Regions from separate parts of the Burkholderia mayonis genome, predicted to be linked through region 1. Evidence: predicted binding sites of a transcription regulator. Region 1 holds the regulator's gene; each other region holds the start of a gene.
What was found. The regulator HrcA, encoded in region 1, represses chaperone genes, less so after heat shock. The targets are predictions, from matches to a motif close to TTAGCACTCNNNNNNNNNGAGTGCTAA.
Positions count from the first base shown of each region.

Region 1 (3,619 bases):
TAGTTCATCGCAGTCAGCTCACGACCTCCGGCGCCGCCGCGACGCGCACCGGCCAGCCTTGCAGGTTTTCGGCGGCGATCTCGCCGAGCGCCGCGATCCAAGCGGGCGACGCGTTCAGGCACGGAATCCGGTGAAATTCCTTGCCGCCGCCGTGCAGGAACTCGTCGCGCACCTCGATCCCAATCTCCTCGACCGTCTCGAGGCAGTCGGCGGTGAAGCCCGGGCAGAACACGTCCGCGCGGCACACGCCCGCCGTGCCCAGTTCCTTGAGCGTCGGCGCCGTATAAGGCTGCAGCCATTCGGCCTTGCCGAAGCGCGACTGGAACGTGACACGGCACTCGAACGTCGTCAGGCCGAGCGCGGACATCAGCAACGCGGCCGTCTGCTGGCATTGCTCGTGGTATGGATCGCCGAGATCGAGCGTGCGCTTCGGCACGCCGTGAAAGCTCAGCACGAGCTTGTCGCCCGAATCGAATGCCGGCCTGCCGTGCGCCGCCCAATACTGGCGGACCTGCTCGGCAAGCGCGTGGATGTAAGCGGGGTGGTCCGCGTAGTGACGCACCGTACGCACCTCCGGCTGGTTGCGCATCCGGCCGAGCGCGGCGAACGCGGCGTCGAACGCAGTGGCTGTCGTCGACGCCGAATATTGCGGATACATCGGCAGCAACAGCACCCGCTCGGCGCCCGCGCGCTTCAACTGCGAGAGCACGTCGGCGATGCTCGGCGTCCCGTAGCGCATCGCGAAATCGACGATCACCCGGTAGCCGTTCGCCGCGAAGAGCGGCCGCAAGCACTCGGCCTGGCGCTCCGTATGGACGCGCAGCGGCGAGCCCTCGGACATCCAGACGGCCGCGTACTTCTTCGCGGACGCGCGGCCGCGCAGCGGCAGGATCATCGTGCGCAGGATCACCTGCCAGACGACCTGCGGGATCTCGACGACGCGCGGGTCGGACAGGAACTGCGCAAGATAGCGGCGCACCGCGCGCGGCGTCGGCTCGTCGGGCGTGCCCAGGTTGACGAGCAGCACGGCGACGCGGTGAGCGGCCGACGCATGCGACGGCGGTTCGAGGTCAAAACGCATGGAAAGATCGTGCCGGAGCACCGAATCGAACGACACTCATTATAGCGGGGCGGCCCGGGCCCACCAGTCGGCCGTCCGGCCGATTGCGCGGCGAGCGGCGGGGCAGCACGATGCGGTGACGGACTCGATCGAGGGAAAACGGCGCAGGACGCCGCAAAAGTGTGATGAAACGGCGATGAAGCGCGTGCGGAACCGGTTACTGCTGGCTGAGCGTCAGCGACAGGAGGCGCGCGGTGATGTCGACGATCGGAATCACGCGGTTGTAGGCCATCCGCGTCGGCCCGATCACGCCGAGCGTGCCGACGATCTTGCCGTTGACCTCGTACGGGGCCGTCACGACGCTCATTTCGTCGATCGGCACGAGCGTCGATTCGCCGCCGATGAAGATCTGCACGCCCTGCGCGTGGCTCGACACGTCGAGCAGTTGCAGGAGACTCGTCTTCTGGTCGAACACGTCGAACAGCTTGCGCAGCCGCGCCATGTCGGACGAAAGATCCGCCACTTCGAGCAGGTTGCGCTCGCCGGAGATCAGCACGGTGTCCTCGTCGTCGGCCTCCTCGGTGCTCGCCGTGACGGCCGCGTGCATCAGCGCCGTCATGTCGCCGCGCAGCTCGTCGATCTCCTCGCGCAGCCGGCGGCGCACCTCGTCGAACGACAGGCCGGCGAAGTGCGCGTTGATGTAGTTCGACGCCTCGGTGAGCTGCGCGGGCGTGTAGTCGCGCTGCGTCGCGATCATGCGGTTCTGCACATCGCCTTCGGGCGTCACGATGATGAGGAGGATCCGCTTGTCCGACAGGCGCAGGAACTCGATCTGCTTGAACACGTGGCTGCGGCGCGGCGTCAGCACGACGCCCGCGAACTGCGACAGGTTCGACAGCACGCTCGCCGCGGCCGCGACGACCTTCTGCTGCGGGTCGCCCGCCTGCAGCGTGGTCTGCACGAGCCGCGTGACGGCGGCGGCGTCGATCGGCGACTCGACCGTCAGCATCGTGTCGACGAAGAGGCGGTAGCCGCGCGGCGTCGGCACGCGCCCCGCCGACGTGTGCGGGCTCGACACGAGGCCGAGCTCCTCCAGGTCGGACATCACGTTGCGGATCGTCGCCGGGCTCAGCTCGAGCCCCGAATAACGAGACAACGTGCGCGATCCGACCGGCTGACCGTCGGCGATATACCGCTCGATCAGCGTCTTGAGGAGGGTTCGTGCGCGTGGATCTAACATGACGGAAAATTTTAGCGCAACCGGGCGGCGCCCGCGAGCGTCCCGCGCGCATCGTCCGTTCCCCACCCGTTTTGCCGCCCCCGGGCCGGCGGGCGGTTCTTTTCGTCATCGAGCTATGGTGTAATGCCGGCATGAAAATCGGCCACCAATTCCATACCGTCGCGCTCGTCGGGCGCAGCAACACGCCTGGCATCGCCGAGCCGCTGACGTCGCTCGCCGCGTGCATCGCGAAGCGCGGCTTCGAAGTCGTGTTCGAGGCCGACACCGCGCAGGCGATCGGCAGCACGGGCTACCCGGCGCTCACGCCCGCCGAGATCGGCGCGCGCGCCGATCTCGCGGTCGTGCTGGGCGGCGACGGTACGATGCTCGGCATCGGCCGCCAGCTCGCGCCGTACAAGACGCCGCTCATCGGCATCAACCACGGCCGGCTCGGCTTCATCACCGACATCCCGGCGTCCGACATGCAGGACGTCGTGCCGATGATGCTCGCGGGCAGCTTCGAGCGTGAGGAGCGCACGCTGCTCGAGTCCCGCATCGTGCGCGACGGCGAGCCGATCTACCACGCGCTCGCGTTCAACGACGTCGTCGTGAACCGCAGCGGCTTTTCCGGGATGGCCGAGCTGCGCGTATCGGTCGATGGCCGCTTCATGTACAACCAGCGCTCGGACGGCCTCATCGTCGCGACGCCGACGGGCTCGACCGCGTACGCGCTGTCGTCGTCGGGGCCGATCCTGCATCCGCAGCTACAGGGATTCGTGCTCGTGCCGATCGCGCCGCACGCGCTGTCGAACCGGCCGATCGTGCTGCCGGACGATTCGAAGATCGCGATCCAGATCATCGGCGGGCGTGACGTGAACGTGAACTTCGACATGCAGTCGTTCACGGCGCTCGAGCTGAACGACACGATCGAGGTGCGCCGCTCGAAGCACACGGTGCCGTTCCTGCACCCGGTCGGCTACAGCTACTACGCGACGCTGCGCAAGAAGCTCCACTGGAACGAACACCCGTCGAGCGAAGAAGACGACGACGCATAAGTCCTGACGCCACCTTCCGACCGCCACTCATGCTCCGCCACCTCTCGATCCGCGACTTCGTCATCGTCGCCGCGCTCGACCTCGAATTCGACAGCGGCTTCTCCGTCTTCTCGGGCGAAACGGGCGCCGGCAAATCGATCCTGATCGATGCGCTCGCACTCGCGCTCGGCGAACGCGCAGACGCGAGCGTCGTGCGCACCGGCTGCGCGCGCGCCGACATCAGCGCCGAATTCACGCCGCACGACCGCGTCGCACGCTGGCTCGACGAGCATGCGTTCGACGCCG
Region 1 covers NZ_CP013386.1:775,065-778,683, reverse strand. The annotation lists gene WS70_RS03955 (RNA-binding S4 domain-containing protein) at 1-8, opposite strand, end outside; gene hemH (ferrochelatase) at 14-1,081, opposite strand; gene hrcA (heat-inducible transcriptional repressor HrcA) at 1,278-2,300, opposite strand; gene WS70_RS03940 (NAD kinase) at 2,432-3,334, shown strand; gene recN (DNA repair protein RecN) at 3,364-3,619, shown strand, end outside.

Region 2 (3,619 bases), on a different replicon from region 1:
CCGCCCGTCAGGATCGCGATGTCTTCCAGCAGCGCCTTGCGGCGGTCGCCGAAGCCGGGCGCCTTGACCGCAACGGTCTTCAGGATGCCTCGAATGTTGTTGACGACGAGCGTCGCCAGCGCTTCGCCCTCGACGTCCTCGGCGACGATGAGGAGCGGCCGCCCCGCTTTCGCGACCTGCTCGAGCACCGGCAGCAGATCGCGAATGTTCGAGATCTTCTTGTCGTGCAGCAGGATGAACGGCTCGTCGAGCACCGCGAGCTGGCGGTCGGGATTGTTGATGAAGTACGGCGACAGATAACCGCGATCGAACTGCAGCCCTTCGACGACATCGAGTTCGTCGGCGAGCGACTTGCCGTCCTCGACGGTGATCACGCCCTCCTTGCCGACGCGGTCGATCGCCTCGGCGATCCGCTGGCCGATCGATTCCTCGCCGTTCGCCGAAATCGTCGCGACCTGCGCGATCTCCTTGCTTGTCGTCGTCGGCTTGCTGATCTTCTTCAGCGCCTCGACCGCGGCCAGCACGGCCTTGTCGATCCCACGCTTCAGATCGAGCGGATTCAGGCCCGCGGCGACGTACTTCTGCCCTTCGCGAACGATCGCCTGCGCGAGCACGGTCGCGGTCGTCGTGCCGTCGCCCGCCGCATCGCTCGTCTTCGATGCGACTTCCTTCACGAGCTGCGCGCCGATGTTCTGCACCTTGTCCGCGAGCTCGATCTCCTTCGCGACCGACACGCCATCCTTCGTGACGACGGGCGCGCCGAAGCTGCGCTCGAGCACGACGTTGCGGCCTTTCGGGCCGAGCGTGACCTTCACCGCGTTCGCGAGTAGATTGACGCCTTCGACGAGCTTCGTGCGCGCGCCATCGTGAAAAATGATTTCTTTCGCTGCCATGACTCGGCGCTCCTCAGGAATGAACGACTGCGACGATTTCTTCTTCGCGCAGCACCAGCAATTCGTTGCCGTCGACCTTCACGGGCTGCCCGGCGTACTTGCCGAACAGCACGCGCTCGCCGACCTTCACGTCGGGTTCGACACGCTTGCCGTCGGCGTCGCGCCGGCCGGGGCCGACGGCGACGATCTCGCCCTGGTCGGGCTTTTCCGCCGCGCTGTCCGGGATGACGATGCCCGACGCGGTCTTGGTTTCCTGGTCGAGTCGCTTGACGACGACGCGATCGTGGAGCGGACGTAGGCTCATTCTCAGGTTTCCTTATCGAAGTCGTTGGCACTCGGGTTCGATGAGCGCCAGTCCGGTGTCGAGTATAGAAACGTGCAGTCGATCGCTCCAATAACGGATTGGCACAAACTTATCGGCGAATCGCATAAGGTGCGACCGGGCATCCATCGGCCGGCGGCCGGTTGCGCTAGATGAAGAACGTGTCGAGGAACGCCGCCGCTTCGTCCGAGATGCCGACGATCTTGTTGGTCGCCTGACGATAGAACTTGAAGTTGAGCTCGGTCGCGGGCTGACCGTCGCGCCAGTCCGCGAAGCCTCCGAGTTCGTTTCGTCCGAGCGGCCGCTTCGCGCGCGCCGCGCGCTCGATGGCGACGCTCACGCGCGGCGTTTGCCGAGCCGCGCCGGGAATTTTCGCGATTGCTTCGACGAACGTCACGACGCCGCGCGCGATGAGGCCGCGCCCCCCCTCGTTCTCGCTCGCGAACACGAAGATTGTGTCGCCTTCGGCGATATGCTTGCCGCCGTACATCGTCTTTTGCGCAGTGAACGCGAACGTCTTCGCCTGCGGATCGCTCACTTCGGCTTTGATCGCAAATGCCATGCTTCGCCTCCGTTTGCGCCCAAATTTCGTTGTCGTCCCAGCCAGCCATTTGCGCGCCGCTCGCTCCCGAAATAGGAGCGAGCGCCATTCGGCACCGTCGGTCAGCGCGCGCCGACCTTGCGCTGCCGCCACAGGCACAGCAGATCGCACGCGATGTGCGCGGCCGCGATCGCGGTGATCTCGCTCTGGTCGTACGCGGGTGCGACTTCGACGACGTCCGCGCCGATCAGGTTCACGCCGCCGAGGCCGCGCACGATCGACAGCGCCTGCGCGGACGACAGCCCGCCCGCGACCGGCGTGCCCGTGCCCGGCGCGAACGCGGGATCGAGGCAGTCGATATCGAATGTCAGATAAGCGGGCCGGTCGCCGACGATCGACCGGATGCGTTCGAGCGCCGCGCGCGGACCGTGCTCGTGCACCCACGCGGCGTCGAGCACGTTGATGCCGAGATAGTCGTCGTTCCACGTGCGGATGCCGATCTGCACCGACGTCTTCGGATCGATCAGCCCTTCGTCGACCGCCTTGTAGAACATCGTGCCGTGATTGAGGCTGTCCGGATCGTCGTCGGCCCATGTGTCGCAGTGCGCGTCGAAATGGATCAGCGACAGCGGCCCGCCGTACTTCTGCGCGTGCGCAATCAGCAGCGGATACGTGATGTAGTGATCGCCGCCGAACGTCAGCATCTTCGCGTTCGATCGCAGGATCGTTTGCGCATGCTCGACGATCGCGGCCTTGATCGTCGGCGGATTGTGCGCGTCGAACCAGCAGTCGCCGTAGTCGATCACCGCGAGATCGTCGAACGGATCGAAGCCCCATGGATAGGGATGCAGCTCCGCGAGCTGCACGCTCGCCGCGCGCACCGCGGACGGGCCGAGGCGCGCGCCGGAGCGAAACGTCGTCGCGAGATCGAGCGGCACGCCGGACACGGCGACGTCGACGCCGTCGAGATCGCGACTGTAGTTGCGTCGCATGAACGACAGCACGCCCGCGTAGGTGTTTTCGATCGAGGAACCGTAGAGAGATGGACGGCGGATCGCGCCGTCGCCATAGAGCGTTTCATTCATCGAATGATCCGTTGGAGGGACCGGCTCGTTCGCGGCGCTGCAAGGGAAAAGGCGAACGGGCCGGCGGTTGGATTCATTGGGAACGCGGCGGCGTGATGCGTTCGCGCCGCCGCGCTGGCTTGCGAATCCTTTAGCGCAGCCGCACGAGCGTCGACTTCAGCTCGGTGTACTTCTCCAGTGCGTGCAACGACTTGTCGCGGCCGTTGCCCGATTGCTTGTAGCCGCCGAACGGGAAATTCATGTCGCCCCCTTCGTCGTAGCAGTTGACCCATACCGTGCCCGCGCGCAGCCGACGCGCGACTTCGTGCGCGGTCGTCAGACTCGAGGTCCACACCGCGGCGCCGAGCCCGTAATCGCTGTCGTTCGCGATCCTCACCGCTTCGTCGACCGAATCGAACGTGATCACCGACAACACCGGGCCGAAGATTTCCTCGCGCGCGATCTTCGCGTCGGGCGTCGTATCGAACACGGTCGGCTCGATGTAGAAGCCGCCGCCTTTTTCGTTCACGCGCGCGCCGCCGAGCAGCAGCTTCGCTTCGCCGCGGCCCGACTCGATATAGCCGAGCACGCGTTCGAGCTGGACCTCATCGACGATCGCGCCCATCGACACGTTCGGATCGAGCGGATTGCCCGGCGTATACGCGCGCGCCGCGGCGACGAGCTTCTCGACGAACGCGTCCTTGATGTCGCGATGCACGAGGAGACGCGAGCCCGCCGTGCACATCTCGCCCATGTTGTAGAAGATCGCGCCCGCCGCCGCCTTCGCCGCGCGGTCGAG
Region 2 covers NZ_CP013387.1:644,176-647,794, reverse strand. The annotation lists gene groL (chaperonin GroEL) at 1-893, opposite strand, end outside; gene WS70_RS21475 (co-chaperone GroES) at 907-1,197, opposite strand; gene WS70_RS21470 (hypothetical protein) at 1,364-1,777, opposite strand; gene speB (agmatinase) at 1,879-2,841, opposite strand; gene WS70_RS21460 (aldehyde dehydrogenase) at 2,972-3,619, opposite strand, start outside.
Region 2: WS70_RS21475 (co-chaperone GroES) is a predicted target of HrcA. The motif match lies at 1,222-1,248, and genes of this name have one in related genera.

Region 3 (3,619 bases), 1.2 Mb from region 1:
GGTGCTGGACCTTCGACAGACGGTTCCAGCCGAAGAAGAACAGGCCGACGAACGTCGATTCGAGGAAGAACGCCATCAGTCCTTCGACGGCGAGCGGCACGCCGAAGATGTCGCCGACGTAGTGCGAGTAGTACGACCAGTTCGTGCCGAACTGGAATTCGAGCGTGATGCCCGTCGTCACGCCCATCGCGAAGTTGATGCCGAAGAGCTTGCCCCAGAACTGGGTCATGTCCTTGTAGACCTGCTTGCCCGTCATCACGTAGACGGCTTCCATGATGACGAGCAGCCAGGACATGCCGAGCGTCAATGGAACGAACAGGAAATGGTAGAGCGCTGTGATGCCGAACTGCAGGCGCGACAGATCGACGACTTCGCTACTTATCATGGCGGTCTCCCCGAGTGGGTTCGGATGGCGTCGTCGACAGCAGCTGCGCGGCGACGACGGCAGGCGGCAACGACATGTGCTCGGCCTGCGGATGGTTGAAGAATGCGTACTTGAGCGCGACGAGCAGGATCAGCTTGAAGACCAGCACGATCGAGATGTCGCGCGCGAGGGTCGGGCCGCGGGCCCAGGCGGCCGCCCGATCGCGCCAGCCCGCCGGACGAGCGGGCGGCGTATCGCGGGGCGACGCCTTTTTGTTGATGAGAGTTAAAGCCATGATGTCCGGGATAGCGCGATAGGCGTAAAACTAGGCCGGTCTCGTGACGCGCTTGCGCACGCGCAGCATCCGTTGGCCGGTCCTCCCAATTGTAGGAGGTGTCCCGGAAAACCCTTAGCGCCGCGCTGCGGCACACCGTCGCGAAGCAATCGCGGAAACTTGAGCTGGCTCAAGACTTACGTAAATCGCAATGCACCGGGGGGAATTTTTCATAACGTTGATCAAGCATACGCGCAACGCGTGCGGTTTCGCAGTGCACAAAAAAGCCCGCTGTCACAAGACAGCGGGCTTTTCCGTTTCGACGCGGCCTGGTGGGCCGGGTGATCGAGCGTTACGCGTACGCGGCGAGCGCCGTGCGCATCTTCTTCATCGCGCTTGCCTCGATCTGGCGGATGCGCTCCGCCGACACGCCGAATTCGGCCGCGAGGTCGTGCAGCGTCGAGCCGCCCGAGCCGTCGTCGTCGACGTGCAGCCAGCGCGCCTCGATGATCCGGCGGCTGCGTGCGTCGAGCGACTCGAGCGCTTGCGCGATGCCGTCCGTCTGCAGCATGTCGCGCTGCCGCGCGGCGAGCACGGCGGTCGGCTCGTTGTGCGAATCGGCGAGATACGCGATCGGCGCGTACGACTCCTCGCCGTCGTCGATCTGGCCTTCGAGCGCGACGTCGCCGCCCGACAGGCGGGTTTCCATCTCGGCCACTTCCTCGCGCTTGACGCTCAGCTCCTGCGCAAGGCCGTCGATTTCCTCGGGCGTGAACGCCTGCGTGCCCTTCTTGTGGCTGCGCAGGTTGAAGAACAGCTTGCGCTGCGCCTTCGTCGTCGCGACCTTGACCATGCGCCAGTTGCGCAGGATGTACTCGTGAATCTCGGCCTTGATCCAGTGGATCGCATACGACACGAGACGCACGTTCTGAGCGGGATCGAAACGCTTGACCGCCTTCATCAGGCCGATGTTGCCTTCCTGGATCAGGTCGCCGTGCGGCAGGCCGTAGCCGAGGTAATTGCGCGCGATCGACACGACGAGCCGCAGGTGCGACAGCACGAGCTGGCGCGCGGCGTCGAGGTCGTTGCTGTCGCGGTATTCGGTCGCGTATTGGCGCTCTTCTTCCGGCGTCAGCAACGGAATCCGGTTGACGGCCTGGATATAGGCGTCGATGTTGCCCAACTGGCCGGGCAGCATCGACTGGGATGCGAGCGCCAGCGAGCCTGCCGATGCGGCCTTAGCGGACGCCGGGCGCAGAATGTTCGGAAGGGTCAATGCGTTGCTCACGTAAAAAACTCCTTTGGAATCAGGGACAAGCCCCTTTGCCGGGGCGATTCCTCGATGAATCTTAGCACTCCATCTACCGGAGTGCTAATCCTTAGAAGGAACAGGGTCGCTGGAGTTCCCATTTTGCTATTGATTTTGATGAAGTGATAGCCCATGCCGGAGCCCTTTTTCTGCTCGTCGTCCATAAGTCGTTGTTTTACGGGCGTTTCGGGTAAAGGATCCTGATTCTTGTCAATTCGGCAGAAAACCATTTCGTCAGACGATGCCGATCAGAAAAGTCCTTTACCATAAGATTCTGTTCGCTCGGGCACCGCATGCGGATTGCAGCGAGGCTCTATTCAACCAGAGAAGTTGGAGTAAGAGATGAACGATAAAAACGGTGGTCGGGCGGGGCGGGTCATCGCGCAGGTCGTAGTGGCAGCGGCGCTTGTCGGCGCCTCCGGCGCCGCTTTCGCGGATCGTTGGGGATTGCAGCTCGGCGGCGGCGTCGCCGACCACGACATCAAGAAGGGCGACATCGCTGTCGCTTGGGATCCGAACTGGGCCTGGTGGGAAATCGGCGGCTGGCACTTTGCGTTCGTCGCCGAAGGACACTTGTCGTATTGGCGGTACACGGGCGATCGCGCGATCAACGACAGCGTCTGGGAAGTCGGCGCAACGCCCATCGTGCGCTTCATCAAGAGCGCCGGCTACGTGCGGCCGTTCATCGAGGCGGGCGTCGGCGTGCGTTTCCTGTCGCATCCGACGATCTCGCAGAACTACTCGATGTCGACCGCGTTTCAGTTCGCCGACATGATCGGCGTCGGCGCGCAATTCGGCGATCGTCAGCAGTATCAGGCGGGTTTGCGCTTCCAGCACGTGTCGAACGCGGGTATCAAAGACCCGAATCCTGGTATAAATTTCAGCCAGCTCTACGTGCAATACAACTTCTGATCGGCGCGCCGGAGGCGCGCATGCAGTCGAGGAGTATGGCGATGGTGGCGAAGGTGATCGATGCGATTCGCGCGCTCGAGCGCGACCGGTTTCGTGCGATGGTCGACGGCGACGGCGAGGCGCTCGAAGCGTTGTTGTCCGACAAGGTCTACTACGTGCACACCAATGGCAAGCGCGAGACCAAGCAGCAGTTCATCGACGCGATCGCGGCAGGGCGCCGCCGCTATCGGCAGATCGAAATCCAGTCGCAGGAGGTGCTGCCCGTCGGCGACGGCGACGCCACGTATGTCGTCGCGGGGCGCGCGCTGATCGAGATGGAGACGAACAACGGCGGCCTCGTGTTTCCGGTCGCCTACACCGCGGTGCAGACGCTGGAGAGCGGCCGCTGGCGCCTCCTCGCATGGCAGGCGACGCGCTGCGCGACCGAGAGCTAGGCACGAAGCACGCCTTCGCCCGCCATTCTCGCCCGCAGCTGCCGCCCGCTTTTTCGGTTCTTTTCCGGCCCTTTCCCGGCCGTTTCTTTCGGCCCCTCGTCGGAGCCTTCCGTCGCCGCGCGGCTTCGTGAGCTGCACGGTTTGCGCCGGCGCGCCGCGGATCGCGCGTCGCACCGGTTTGGCGCAGCGGCGTGCGCCGCGCCCTGTTCTTTCGCGTGTCGCTCGCGCCGCGTCAGGCGGCCGCGCGCCGCTCGTCGCGGCTCCAGGCGGAGCGGTTGATCGCGCTTGCGACCGCATCCGTCGCGGCGGCGACCGGATCGCGATGC
Region 3 covers NZ_CP013386.1:3,387,391-3,391,009, reverse strand. The annotation lists gene WS70_RS16320 (cytochrome ubiquinol oxidase subunit I) at 1-385, opposite strand, end outside; gene cydP (cytochrome oxidase putative small subunit CydP) at 375-659, opposite strand; gene rpoH (RNA polymerase sigma factor RpoH) at 991-1,926, opposite strand; gene WS70_RS16295 (acyloxyacyl hydrolase) at 2,290-2,859, shown strand; gene WS70_RS16290 (nuclear transport factor 2 family protein) at 2,901-3,293, shown strand; gene leuA (2-isopropylmalate synthase) at 3,526-3,619, opposite strand, start outside.
Region 3: rpoH (RNA polymerase sigma factor RpoH) is a predicted target of HrcA. The motif match lies at 1,988-2,014, and genes of this name have one in related genera.